Regions from separate parts of the Peribacillus sp. NPDC006672 genome, predicted to be linked through region 1. Evidence: riboswitches for the same ligand, from Rfam matches in the RefSeq annotation. Region 1 holds a riboswitch; each other region holds the start of a gene.
What was found. A riboswitch is a leader RNA that binds a small molecule or an ion and turns the genes downstream of it on or off. The one in region 1 is predicted to bind S-adenosylmethionine.
Positions count from the first base shown of each region.

Region 1 (3,516 bases):
AATATGCTGAAAAAGGACAATACTACAAAACGGCAGAACGAATAAAATAAACTGAATTTAGCGGAAACTTATAGGTATACGCACCAAACTTACGAGTAAATGAGCCAAACTCACGAGTAAATGCGCCAATCTCACGAGTATATGCACCAATTTCACGAGTAAATGCACGAAACTCACGAGTAAATGCACCATCTCACAAGTATACGAGCCAAATTCACGAGTATACGCACTAAACTCACGAGTATACGCACGAAACTCACAAGTATACGAGCCAAATTCACGAGTATACGAGCCAAATTCACGAGTATACGAGCCATCTCACGAGTATATGCACCATCTCACAAGTATACGAGCCAAATTCACGAGTATACGCACCAATCTCACAAGTATACGCACTAAATTCACGAGTATACACGTTAGTGAATTTCTATATGGGATTTCGAATTATTCTCTCAAAATTAATCAATAAAAAAAGGTGTCCGCTATAAGCGGGACACCTTTTCATTTATGGATTATGCTTGTGCTTTTAATGTTTCTGCTTTATCTGTGCGTTCCCATGGAAGATCGACATCTGTACGGCCAAAGTGTCCGTATGCAGCTGTTTGTTTGTATATCGGGCGACGAAGATCAAGCATTTTGATGATACCGGCTGGACGAAGGTCGAAGTTAGCGCGAACTAGGTCAACAAGGACTTCTTCGCTAACAGTACCAGTTCCGAACGTATCAATCGAGATTGATACGGGCTCTGCCACACCAATTGCGTATGCCAATTGAACTTCCGCTTTGTCAGCAAGGCCAGCTGCTACGATGTTTTTCGCAACGTAACGAGCAGCATATGCCGCAGAACGGTCAACTTTAGTAGCATCCTTACCAGAGAATGCACCGCCGCCGTGACGAGCGTATCCGCCGTAAGTATCAACGATGATTTTACGTCCAGTAAGACCAGCATCCCCTTGAGGTCCGCCAATTACGAAACGGCCAGTCGGGTTGATAAAGTACTTAGTTTCAGCATCAATCAATTCAGCTGGAACAACTGCTTTAATCACATGTTCTTTTAAATCTGCTTGAATTTGTTCAAGCGTAATTTCTGAATCATGCTGTGTAGAGATAACGATCGTATCTACACGTACAGGACGGTTATTCTCATCATACTCCACAGTTACCTGTGTTTTACCATCAGGGCGTAAGTAAGCAAGCGTTTCATCTTTACGAACTTGAGCCAGGCGGAATGAAAGTTTATGTGCCAATGAGATCGGAAGCGGCATAAGCTCTTCAGTTTCATTACAGGCAAATCCGAACATAAGACCTTGGTCCCCTGCACCGATTGCATCGATTTCTTCCTCTGACATGTTTCCTTCACGAGCTTCCAATGCTTTATCGACGCCAGCCGCGATATCGGCAGACTGCTCATCAATTGAACTCAATACAGCACAAGTTTCAGCATCGAAACCGTATTTCGCACGTGTGTAGCCAATTCCTGCAATCGTATCACGAACGATACGCGGAATATCCACGTAAGCGGATGTTGTAATTTCTCCAGCAACAAGTACAAGACCTGTTGTTACACTTGTTTCGCAAGCAACACGTGCATTTGCATCCTTAGCAAGGATAGCATCTAAAATGGAATCTGAAATCTGATCACAAATCTTGTCCGGATGGCCCTCTGTAACAGATTCAGAAGTAAATAGACGTTTCTTTGACATCATATTTCCCCCTTGGAAGTTAGTATGTTGTAGGCATAAGCCTGATTTTTTACGGAACTCGTTTCCCTCATTAGTTTCAACTATAGACACAGAATTACTTATAAAAACACAAAAACCTTCCCTGGCAAATGAGGAAAGGTTTAAAATTCTGTCTTCTATCCTTTCACTCTTATCGTTCAAGGGTTTTTTACCTTGCTCAGGTTAGCACCATCACCACTATTCCTTGAAGAACCATCGCTTTATTTTCGGCAATCGATCTTGGAGTCAAGTTCAATATGGCAGGTTGCTGGGTTTCAAAGGGCCTGTCCCTCCACCAACTCGGGATAAGAGAATCCGTACAATTTAACATATTATCGTATCTGGTTGGAATTTGTCAATGCTTTTCAAAAGAACATTCCCCCCAGAATGGCGTTCACGTGAAAACACGTATTGGTTCAACGTCTTTAAAGGGTTACCAAGTCAGGGCGAATAGAAATGATGAAAATTGCCATTAATAATAGAACATTGAGAATAAGAATTGGAAAGGCATCATGATTTCCCATTCAAAATTATGATGCAATGAAAATCACTTCCTTGAAAGTATATGCGATCATCCTGACTCGGTTCCTTCCCATTTAAATTGATTAATGCGGCCAGTTGAAAATTATCACAAAAAAAAATAAATAGTATAGACTATTTAAATGAATGTGTTATACTAATTGTAATATAAAACTTAAACAAAGGAAGGTACCTCATATATGAATTCTGTAGATGTTTCTAATGAGTTACACCAATTATTAACAGGAAACAATGTACAAACTCAACTTTCAGTTCCTCAATTGGTTGAAAAAGTATTAAGCAGAAACGAAGGCGTTTTAACATCAACTGGCGCAGTAAAAGCTGAAACCGGCAAATATACTGGCCGTTCACCTAAAGATAAATATATCGTGGAAGAAGCATCTGTTAAAGACAAAGTAGATTGGGGTTCAGTGAACAAGCCAATTTCCGAAGATGTGTTCAATAAACTATATAATAAAGTAGTTGACTACCTAAAAGCAAAAGAAGAGATTTTTGTTTTCAAAGGTTTCGCTGGTGCAGACGAATCATCACGCCTTCCTATCCAAGTTGTTAATGAATATGCATGGCATAATCTTTTCGCCCATACTTTGTTCATCCGTCCAAACGAAGAGGAACTAAGGGGTCACGAATCAGAATTCACAATACTTTCTGCACCTAATTTCAAAGCAGATCCAGAAGTGGACGGAACTTCTTCTGAAACTTTCATCATCGTTTCATTTGAACGCCGCACCATCCTTATCGGCGGAACGGAATATGCAGGAGAAATGAAAAAATCGATCTTCTCAATCATGAACTACTTACTTCCAGAGGCTGGAATCCTTCCAATGCATTGCTCTGCTAACGTAGGACGTGAAGGGGACGTCGCTTTATTCTTCGGACTGTCCGGTACAGGTAAAACAACGTTATCCGCAGACACTAATCGTAAACTGATTGGCGATGACGAGCACGGCTGGTCTTCTAACGGTGTATTCAACATCGAAGGCGGATGCTATGCGAAAACGATCAACCTTTCACGCGAAAAAGAACCACAAATTTTCGATGCGATCCGTTTCGGTGCCGTATTGGAAAACGTAGTTGTTGATCCTGAAACACGTGAAGCAAACTACGATGATAGTTCACTAACAGAAAACACTCGTGCTGCATACCAAATGCAAGCGATCGATAACATCGTGAGCCCAAGTATCGCAGGACACCCAAATACAATCATTTTCTTAACAGCTGATGCTTCAGGCGTACTGCCTCCAATCAGCAAGCT
Region 1 is NZ_JBNNOR010000013.1:38,854-42,369, reverse strand. Features, by position in the region: gene ACQKKK_RS19555 (gamma carbonic anhydrase family protein) at 1-50, shown strand, start outside; gene metK (methionine adenosyltransferase) at 513-1,706, opposite strand; SAM riboswitch class I at 1,870-2,033, opposite strand; gene pckA (phosphoenolpyruvate carboxykinase (ATP)) at 2,441-3,516, shown strand, end outside.

Region 2 (3,516 bases), on a different contig from region 1:
ATCATCTGCTCTCGGAATCTTGCTTCCTGCTATTATAGTCGTAATCGTTATAGCCACCTTCTTCAGCAAATTGAATCATTATCCAATTATACAATCGATGTTTTATGGACTAAGACCCATTGTCACTAGTTTAATCCTCTTTGCAGCGATCAGTTTTGCCCTTTCCAATCATATGATAGCTATGAACTTTTCATGGCATACGATAAGCTTATTACTCGTTTTTGGATTATCATTATTTGCCCTATTGAAATTACGCTGGCATCCAGCCTATATCCTTATTCTTTCTGGATTAGTTGGTGTTGTCTTTTATTCATAACGACTCATTTTTCAGGTGCAAACGTTCAACACACTTCCATGTAATCTCTAAATCTGAAACGATATTTGTTCAAATGGAAACATTATCAAACTAACATATTTTTCCAAATTGTGAGATGGTACAACCTGAGTTTCGTGATTTTGTGGAAATGAAGGATGAACGTGGATTATCCGCCGTCCATCAATATGGACCGGAACTAGGCAGTTATTTTGATGATGGGCAAAAGTTGGTTCCATAAATTAAAGAAATATCAGGCAGGAGAATTCGAATTTATAGTTCAGATGAGGAGCGACTTTGTTACTTTCTAAACATTAATATTTATCATGCATAAGAGCGAGGATGTCTTCGCTTTTTTATTGTCTTTTGCCTATGTTTTAGTATTTTTAACCATACAAGCAACACCCTGAATCCAATGATTCAGGGTGTTTTTTCATAATTATTCTCATTTTAAGAAGTACGTTCCTTCGTTTCATCATTACCCGACTTAAACCGTGGAAAACCAATCAAGATGGCAACGATTCCACAAAGTCCAATAAGTATTGGGTAATATGAATATGGCAAGATGCTTATAGGGGAAATCTTTGCTATCCCTGCTGCAACAAGCAGTTGTGCCCCATATGGAATCAACCCTTGGACGCAACAGGCAAAAACGTCAAGCAAGCTCGCCGATTTACGTGGATCAATCCCATACTTCTCGGCAATATTTTTGGCAAGTGGTCCGGCAATGATAATCGAAATCGTGTTATTTGCCGTTGAAAGGTTCGTCAAACCAACAAGCCCGGCAATGCTAAATTCCGCTCCTTTTTTTGATTTGCTATTTCGGGTCACAAGGTGGAGTAAATAATCGATGCCACCATTATGTTTGATTACAGCTACCATACCCGCTATTAAAATGGCAAGGAAGGCGATTTCATACATTCCCGCCATTCCTTCCCCAACTTTTTGAATAACACCCAATGGTTGATAACTTCCATCAGCCAAGCCGATAATTCCGGCAAATACGATGCCGATGGAAAGGACCAGGAACACATTGACTCCTGCCAATGCAGTGATTAAAACGCAAAGATATGGAAGGATCTTCACCCAATTATAAGAATGTTGGGAGATGTCGGCCTGTTCACCCATCGTTAAAATTCCTAGGATGGCACATGTGATGATGGCAGCAGGTAAAACGATGAAAAAATTCACTTTAAACTTATCCTTCATTTTCGTTCCCTGTGTTCGAACTGCAGCGATTGTCGTATCCGAAATGAAGGAAAGGTTATCCCCAAACATAGCACCACCAATAACGGCCGCCATTGAAAGGGCAAGCGAAATATCTGTTTGCTCACTAATTCCAACCCCAATAGGTGCTAGGGCAACAATCGTTCCCGTGCTTGTCCCCATAGATAAAGAAATAAAACAAGCAATAATGAAAATCCCAACCATTAATAGATTTTGCGGAAAAACAGCTAAGGCAAGATTCACTGTTGATTCAACTGCCCCCATGCCACTTGCAACTTTGGAAAAAGCGCCGGCCAAAAGGAAAATGATAACCATTAACATAATATTGGAATCCCCGGCACCTTTACAGAAGATTTCAACCTTTTGATTGAAAGTCTCTTTCCGATTCATTGCCAATGCAGCTGCTGATGCAATTGAAATCGCAACAATCACCGGAAATGAATAAAAATCTTTAGTGATGATTCCGGAACCTATAAATAAAATTAAAAAAACGACAAATGGGATCAATGCCCAGGGATTCCCTTTATTGTTTGCACTCATGATGAACACCTCTTTTTATTTTTCCCATGACATGTGTCACAGCCCTTATTCTTTTAACAGTTTTTGCGAATAGCGCTAATAATAACCTGACATTCCTACTAATGGAATCCACACCTTAAAACTGTCAGCATAAAAAAAGACCTCTTCCATTTAACAACAACAAGAAGAGGTCTTTTAATTTATAAAAAACGCCCTCCTTATCTTTCAGGCAAAAAATAGCCTGCTGGATTTGGCACAGCACTCCTATTAAGTCTGCTGCCGAGACATCTTCGGGCCAGTCCCTCCGTCTCTCTTGATAAGAAGATTTAAATTATATAATGATATTATCAATATCGATTTCCACTAGAAAAAAAGCAGGCTGAAAACTTGCTGAACCGCTCCAAGTTTACATGATCCCCTCTCGGGAAGTGACATTGAAGCCATATTGAAAAGCAAATATAAGAGTACAGCATTTTATGTATTTTCGCAAGGTTTAGTTTATAAGTATTTCACATGTGGACCTTAATATTATAAATGGACTTTTACATGTGCAGTAAATAAGATTTTTTCAATAATGATTTACTTGTTATAGTCGGATCATGCCCCAAATTCTGTCTTTTTATCAGAAAGGAACTAAAATAAAAAGAGGTCTAATGAAAAGACCTCTCAGCAAATTTGTTGTATCAGGTTAGGTGAATTATTTTTAGTTGAGTTCACATCAGTCGATACCTCAAATGCTTCCATCTGTTCAGAATCGAATGATTTTAAATACTGCTGCAGATATGCAGGATCATTAATGGACGGATTCAACCAATTCTTTTCATCTTCAGGCTTAAGGATGACAGGCATACGATCATGAATGCTGGCCACTAGCTCATTAGGAACGGTCGTTATAACTGAGCACGAATAAATGTTGATGCCCTCTGGAGATTTCCAGGATTCCCAGAGACCGGCCATACCAAATGGAGCATGATTCTTAAGCTTTATTCGCATGGGTATTTTTCGCTCGGGTTCCTTCTTCCACTCATAAAAGGAATCAGCGATTATCAAGCATCGTTTCATCTTATACGCATTCTTGAAGCTTGCCTTCTCAGCAATGGATTCCGCTCTGGCATTGATCATTTTATAGCCCACTTTTTCATCTTTTGCCCAAAAAGGAATGAGTCCCCACCGAAGATATCCAAGTCGATTCCTAGCCCCGTCATTAATGACGGAGAGCACGGAGTGGGAAGGTGCAATATTGTAACTGAATTGGTATTCTTTATCAAATGATCCTTGAATATCGAACCGGTCTTTTATTTCTTCAATGTCAGTGAAAAGGGTGAAACGTCCGCACATAATATCGCCTACCGTTTTAAGATTTATTACAGTGTAACAAATGGAACGGGCAGGTACAAATCAGCGTTCTAAAATCCTGATGTCGGTAAATGGTTGATTAAATAATTCGCTGGAAATCA
Region 2 is NZ_JBNNOR010000007.1:153,642-157,157, forward strand. Features, by position in the region: gene ACQKKK_RS13460 (chromate transporter) at 1-316, shown strand, start outside; gene ACQKKK_RS13465 (Na+/H+ antiporter NhaC family protein) at 764-2,080, opposite strand; SAM riboswitch class I at 2,275-2,382, opposite strand; gene ACQKKK_RS13470 (SOS response-associated peptidase) at 2,726-3,397, opposite strand; gene ACQKKK_RS13475 (hypothetical protein) at 3,458-3,516, opposite strand, start outside.
Region 2: it holds a riboswitch for S-adenosylmethionine, as region 1 does, so the genes downstream of both, ACQKKK_RS13465 (Na+/H+ antiporter NhaC family protein) here and metK (methionine adenosyltransferase) in region 1, are expected to answer to the same signal.

Region 3 (3,516 bases), on a different contig from region 1:
GCAGCAGTTGAAGGACCTTTCAGCATTCCTTCAATCCAATTATCAAGATGATAATTGGAAAGAAAGAAGATCTGAAAAAATTCTTGCTTTCATTCGTAAAACTTTATCTTATCTGTTAGAAAAACGAGCAGCCAATGAACGGAAATGCGAGCATTCCATCTCTTGGAATGAACAGATGGAAGTCAAATTGAATGGCGCGGTCAATCAATTGGCTGATTTGGAAAAAGAAAAAAGTGAAAATATCATAAGGTCGTACCGTGTGCTTAAGGATGAAGTTAAAAGTCAGCTTTCTTCTAAAATTCCGGAATTACTGAGGGATTGCTCTAAATCGTTAACGGAAAGCAGTGATTTCAGTCAGGTCCATATACAGCTGAACCATGAAATGAATGAGCGGATTCAAGCATTCATTTCTGACAAGATCATGCCTCAATATTACCGTTCTCTTCAAGATTGGATTGCTAGTTCCCAAATGGAGTTCTCGCAAAGCCAACAGTTTATGGATGAGATGAGTGCCGGATTCAATGAATTATACAAAGAAGAACGGATAACGCTGTCAGGTGACTTTAGGGTATTGGATGACTGGCGCCGTGATGCCGACCGGATGACAAGCAGTATCCGCATCGAAAACGTTAATATCCTTTTGCGCAGGACTCCATCACAATTGCTGCTTAAAGGAGCAGGGAAGCTGTTTGGGGCAATACCGCAAAATAAAGCCAATATGTACAATCGTTATAAGAAATACTTGGAAAGTGAAGATTATCAGGATGTTGCGGAAATGATCACTGAACGCTTCCTTACCCAATTTGGATTGTTTGAAAAATCTTTGGATCGGGACATCTCACTTTTCTATCGCAGCTCATTTGCCTTACTTCAAAAAACGATAGAGCAAACGCAGACAGAAATCAAAGACTACCAGGCTGCATTGGAGCATATGAAAGAAAATCCGGAAGTTTACCGTGATCCGATTACTGTGTTCGAAGTGAAACTACGTCAGTTGGAGAGACTTGAAAAAATTGAGAAAAAGCGTCTAGCCCAGCTTCAAAGAAAATAAAATAGCAGGGAACATTTCAAATATTCAAAAAACTATTGACTTGCGACTATATCCCTATAAAGTGATAATTACGAAAAACGTATATTCTCTTATCAAGAGTGGCGGAGGGAATGGCCCTAAGATGCCCAGCAACCGTTCCATTAGGAATTGGTGTTAAATCCTGCAAAACAGAAATGTTTTGACAGATAAGAGAGGGATAAGTCTGCAATACAGCTGATTAAGGGACTGTCTAATAAGTCCCTAAAATAGAACAGGTGAAGAAAAACAATTCGTTTTCCTTCACCTGTTTTTCTACTTTTATAATTCTTTGTTGAGAGTAGCTTTCGAAGGCCAGCTACTTTCAGTAGAATATGGGCCATAGCCACAATGACAACCTCCGTTTTGGACTTTCGGCAAGCCCCGAAGTAAAAACCGACGGAACGATCTATTGCCATTGATGTGACCAAAAACATTCTCAACCTCGATTTTTCGTCGAGCGTAGATTTGTGCATTTGATTCAGACCAAAGGTTCACTTTTGCTTTCGTTTTTAGTTCTTCATAAATCGGGTTATAATGCACCTGACGATTTCCTTCTGCCTTTGTGCAACGCGATTTCAATGGGCAATCTGAACAGTCCTCGCATTCATAAATTTTAAAGTCACTCGTGAAGCCACTTTTATCCGTGCGGGTCGAGCTGCAATCGGTGCCTCACTAGTCGTAGGGGCATTGAATTCATTCATGATCGTTAAATTGAGAATTCCCGACATGCTGATGACGTTGGCTACGATGTTCATTATCCAGGGAATTGCCCTTACCTATACAAAAGGGGCCACGGTTTCATCGGGCCAAAGAAGAATCCTGTCATTGTGAATTTTGAATAAAGATTGAAAAAAATCCTGTTGGATATGCAACAGGATTTTTTCGTTGGCACCCATTGGGGCGGGGGCGTTTATGTATCGTCTTCATTTTACTTTTTTACCTCTTATAATAAAGATGACAAAAGCAAGTATAAAAGAAGGCGGAGCTAGTGCGATAACCGCAAATGACGTTAGTGTATAAGAAGCTGAGGGTTGAGAAAGTGGGTGCAGCGGCTCCCTAGTTGATGAATCGACTGCCAAAGGTGTTGCACTGCCTAAACCAAATAATAAAAGCGATATGACCAAAATACTGAAAGGTGCAATAAAAACATAAAGTCTCTTTTTGAAAAGGCTGAATAAAAACGTCCAGAAAAATGCTAAGCAAAGATAAATGATAATGGCCCCAAATAAAAACATATAAGATACCTCCGATTTTTATTTAGAATGCCATCATAATATTATTAGTGGATAACAACAACTTATTTTCACTTAAAACAAATTTCAAAGCTAAAGTCATGCCCCCATATCCCCTTTAGGGGTCTTTCATAAAAAAACAGAACCTTTGAATTTCAGGTTCTGTCATAATTCTTATTTGAACTTTTGCACTTCTTCTTTTCCCTCGAATTTGTTATCTTTCAATATGCCGATTTCTTCTATATGGTTTCGTGCCGTTGCATCCCCTAATTTATAAATGAGGGCATAAAGTCTTTTCATGGCTGCATCGTATTTATCATTTGCCCGGTCATGATGATAGAGAAGGTAGGGCACATGTGAACGGGCATATGCCTCCAGGTCATCTGTCCGGTGTTCCTCCAAGCATTGTTTCAATTCTGCCAGTTCTTCATCAGTTGCATGTACAGTGAAGCTCGGATTCTCTTCAAGTTTTTGTCCGAGTACGTCGCCGCTGACCAAATCGACATGATAGGTCTGTTTATCCTGTCTCATTCTGCTCATCATCCTTTCAACCGTTTATCTATTCTGTACCGCTTTTTGTAAAAAAATAATCATAAAAATCAACATTTCTTTAATGAAAATGATAGGAAATAGAGGTATCGGAATTTTAATCAAAGGGTTTATGATGGATTTATAGAATAATATGGGAGAGTATCTTTGGAAAAGTGAGGAGTGATGTAGTGAAGAGATCATTCATGGTTATTTTTTTTATGTTGATTGCTTCAGGCTGCGTAACAAGGAATTATGATTCCAATCTGGATTTGGGAAAAAGTCAGTTGAATGAGGAAAATTATTTAGAAGCCCACGAGGCATTTGAATTAGCTTATAAAGAAGCAAAAACATCGGAAGCAAGAGAATTAATGGATCTTTCAGGTTTTCTGGCGAGTGGAATGAAGAAATACGACGAACAGGATTTTGATGCGGCCCAAAGAGATTTTGAAGAAGCAACCGCATATAAGGCAAAATATGGGGAAGGTAAACTAATGGTTTTAAAGGCGGCGGAAATGCATCCGGTGTCAGGTTCAGCCACTATAGGAACAGTAGAGGGGAGTGACGAAGTGGAACCGGTGGAGGAAGCAAGTGAAAAGGGGAACGTTGGATCCAAATTAGAAGATAAGGCGGCAACGGATACAAAAGCTGGGACGGTAAAAGGAAAAGAAAAAGAAGGGAGGAAGG
Region 3 is NZ_JBNNOR010000027.1:42,298-45,813, forward strand. Features, by position in the region: gene ACQKKK_RS24870 (GTPase domain-containing protein) at 1-1,051, shown strand, start outside; SAM riboswitch class I at 1,138-1,243, shown strand; gene ACQKKK_RS24875 (transposase) at 1,349-1,681, opposite strand; partial or broken gene ACQKKK_RS24880 (ABC transporter permease) at 1,724-1,870, shown strand; gene ACQKKK_RS24885 (hypothetical protein) at 1,993-2,304, opposite strand; gene ACQKKK_RS24890 (hydrolase) at 2,476-2,832, opposite strand; gene ACQKKK_RS24895 (hypothetical protein) at 3,021-3,516, shown strand, end outside.
Region 3: it holds a riboswitch for S-adenosylmethionine, as region 1 does, so the genes downstream of both, ACQKKK_RS24880 (ABC transporter permease) here and metK (methionine adenosyltransferase) in region 1, are expected to answer to the same signal.

Region 4 (3,516 bases), on a different contig from region 1:
TAAAATTCCCAAAGATCTTTTGAGCATCATATGTACCATAATAATCGCCCACACCCGCATGATCACGTCCGACGATAAAATGGGTGCAACCATAATTTTTACGAACCATCGCATGGAAAATGGCTTCCCTTGGTCCTGCATAACGCATGGCAGCAGGGAAAACCGCAAGGGAGACACGATTCTTGGGATAATATTTTTCAAGCAGCACTTTATAGCTCTCCATTCGTACATCTGCCGGAATGTCATCGGATTTAGTGGCCCCTACAAGAGGGTTTAAGAATAAGCCATCGACAATCTCCAACGCTGTCTTTTGAATGTATTCATGCGCACGGTGAACCGGGTTCCTCGTTTGGAATCCGACAACCGTTTCCCAGCCTTTTTCAGCAAAAGCTTTCCTTGTCTCAACTGGGTCCAAATAATGAGCTTGAAATAGCGGACGCTCTATTCTCTTAATCAACTTTATTTCCCCGCCGACATATACATCGCCGCGGTTATATAAATTTTTCACTCCAGGATGCTTCTCATCATCAGTTTGATATACTAATGTCGCTTCCAATTGCTTATCTGGAGTGTAAATATCGGAAACGGATAGAACCCCATATGTTTCACCTTCATGAGTCAACGTTACTTCTTCACCTATAGTAAGGGTTTCTGCAGCTTCTTCAGTCAAAGGCAGCGTAATCGGGATGCTCCAAACATGGCCGCTGTTAAGCCTCATATCCTTGACAACTGCCTCATAGTCACTTTTCGTAAAGAATCCTTTAATCGGACTGTAGGCACCAGTGCCAATCAATTCAAGGTCACTTAATGCTATTTCATCAATTTCGATTGACTTTGTTATTTTACTAAAATCATATTTTGGTTCCCAAAGATCGATTAATGTTCCTCCGTGCGGTAGACTGATTGTCATGCTAATTTCCCCCTATGATTTCTATTTATTTTAAGATAAATGCAATCCGCATTCTGTTTTTTGCGCTCCTTGCCAACGCCCTGAGCGTAAGTCATCGGCATTGATGGCGGGTGCCGTACACGTTTTACAGCCAATGCTCGGATATCCATTATCATGCAGGATATTATATGGAAGTCCATTTTTGTGAGCATAACGCCAAACATCTTTCCATGTCCAATGAATGAGTGGACATATTTTAATCGATTTGAACTTATTATCCTTGTTGATATACTCGGTCAGAGCTCTTGTTTCGGATTGCTCCCTCCGCAGTCCCGAAAGCCAGGCTGTTGCATTTGAAAGCACATCAGTAAGCGGAATTATTTTTCGAATGTTACAACACTTATTGGAATCACTAAGCCATAATTCATCCCCATATTCCGCTGCTTGTTCCTCAAGCGTCAAGGCAGGTTTCTTCATTTCGATCGAAAGCTTTGGATATCGCTTTTTCACTTGATCGATCAGTTGGTAAGTTTCCTCGAAATGTACATCAGTATCCAGAAAAACAATTTTTGCCGAAGGGTTGACCTTCGCTAATAAATCCGTAAGCACAATTCCTTCAATACCAAAACTACAGGCATAAATGAGTTTGTTTCCATATTGTTCATTCGCCCATTGCAGAACTTCCAAAGCACCTTTTGTCTCACTATCTTCAGGAAATATAGGTAAATCCCCGGTGTTGAAATTTTCATAATTTATTAATGCAGCCAACTTTATTGCCCCCTCTAAGAACTTGCTCTATCTTTCACAGGTTAGAGTAACTGTGGATCAATACCCGTTGTATTCTTCTCGAGTTTATATAAGCTTAGGAAAAAGAGACGAATCTAACCAATACTCTCTTTATATCAGTTAAACCCGCCTCTAGTTTTTCTAGTCAGCAGATACCTTATTTAATTCTTAGTTTTTCATTTCTTTCCATTTGAATGATTTTACCATCTTGAACAATAAGTGTAATGGATCCATATTTCATTGAATTAAGCATTTCTTGAAGTCGTTCAAATATTTCTACAAGCTGATTCTCTTTATCCAAACCTGTTCCCCCTTTAAGAAATTCCGTGAATATCTTATTTTCGACGCTGATTAATGAATTTCTTAAATTTATATAATTCCAAACAACCTTACATTGTTATGGTTTGCCAATGATTTTTTCGAAAAACAAAAATCTTTCCATAATAGAAAGATTCCAAGGTAAATATTCATTACCTTATCTTCCAAAATGATCAACATTTTGTTGGAGGTAGCACCTTGCATATCATGCAGGTTGCTGGACTTCAAAGGGCCAATTCCCTCCGTCACTCTGGATAAGTTTTATTATTTTAAATATTAACACATATTAAATCCTTGTCAATGGAGTTTTCTTATAAAATAACTTGGTTTAATATAATGGATGAACTGTTATTTTTATACACACTATTCCATTTATGATTTTATGTTCATTTAAATACGAAAATAGACTCGTTTTTTTAGATAAAGTCTCCAAAAAAATGAGCCTATTTTCATTAATTAGCCTATTATTGACGTCTAGCATTATTTAAAAAAATAATTATTCGAATTCCAGTCCTTTTGTTGAAGTCGCTGCAGTCTTAATTTCTTAATTGAATCGCTTCTACAAATTCCTGAACCTGACTTTGAACTCGATCAACTAAATTCAAATCATTTATCGGGTTTTCTGAATTCTGTTTATCTATTTCCTTATCCACAAAATATATGCCCTGCAACGGCTCGCCTTTCAATATTGAAATTAATGGTTTAAGCGCATAGTCAATCGCCAGTAAATGCCTGTTACTTCCGCCAATCATAATTGGCAGTACTGGCTTTCCCTTAAAAGCCCCTTCTGGCAGCAAATCAATCAAGGCTTTCAATACACCTGTATATGAGGCCTTATATACTGGTGAACCAATAATAATTCCTCTAGCTTCTTGAATTTTTTCTGAAAGCTTTAAAATATCTTCGCTATTATACCTCCCCTCGAATAAATCATCTGCTGAGAAATCCGTAATTGAGTAATAAGTTGTGGTAAATCCTTCGTTTTCAACTAAAGATTGAATATGTTTTAGTGATATGTCCGTTCTTGATGGAACCGCTGGACTTCCTGATAAAATTACGATTTCGCTCATTATAAATCCCCTCCATGTAACATGATTTCCAGATAAGATCCTCATAATGTCATATCATGCAGTATGCATTTATCGTAATAGTCTGAAAAATATAAGTCAAATCTTACACTCGGTTTATTTAATTCACAAATTGACTTCGTCAACAAGAATGATCGCTTCCCATTAAAAATAAAACGGTCATATTTACGGCTTGATGTTCATGCCTTTAATATGACCGTTACATTATGTATGATTTTTTTTTCCATGTATACCATAAACCAAAAGTTGAGCAATGCTCTTAATTCGCTCAGCAGTAAAATATGGTTCCTTTTTCTGTTGATGAATCTCATAATGAGTGGATAATGCCAATGTGAAAGAAATGATCCCTACATTAAATAGGATAATATCAGAAATATAGTGTATCTCTCCGCTATCTATTCTCTTTTGTATTTCTACATGTCTGGCATTCGCCTT
Region 4 is NZ_JBNNOR010000005.1:228,502-232,017, reverse strand. Features, by position in the region: gene sat (sulfate adenylyltransferase) at 1-910, opposite strand, end outside; gene ACQKKK_RS10535 (phosphoadenylyl-sulfate reductase) at 941-1,645, opposite strand; gene ACQKKK_RS10530 (YezD family protein) at 1,833-1,949, opposite strand; SAM riboswitch class I at 2,148-2,254, opposite strand; gene ssuE (NADPH-dependent FMN reductase) at 2,530-3,063, opposite strand; gene ACQKKK_RS10520 (TetR/AcrR family transcriptional regulator) at 3,286-3,516, opposite strand, start outside.
Region 4: it holds a riboswitch for S-adenosylmethionine, as region 1 does, so the genes downstream of both, ACQKKK_RS10530 (YezD family protein) here and metK (methionine adenosyltransferase) in region 1, are expected to answer to the same signal.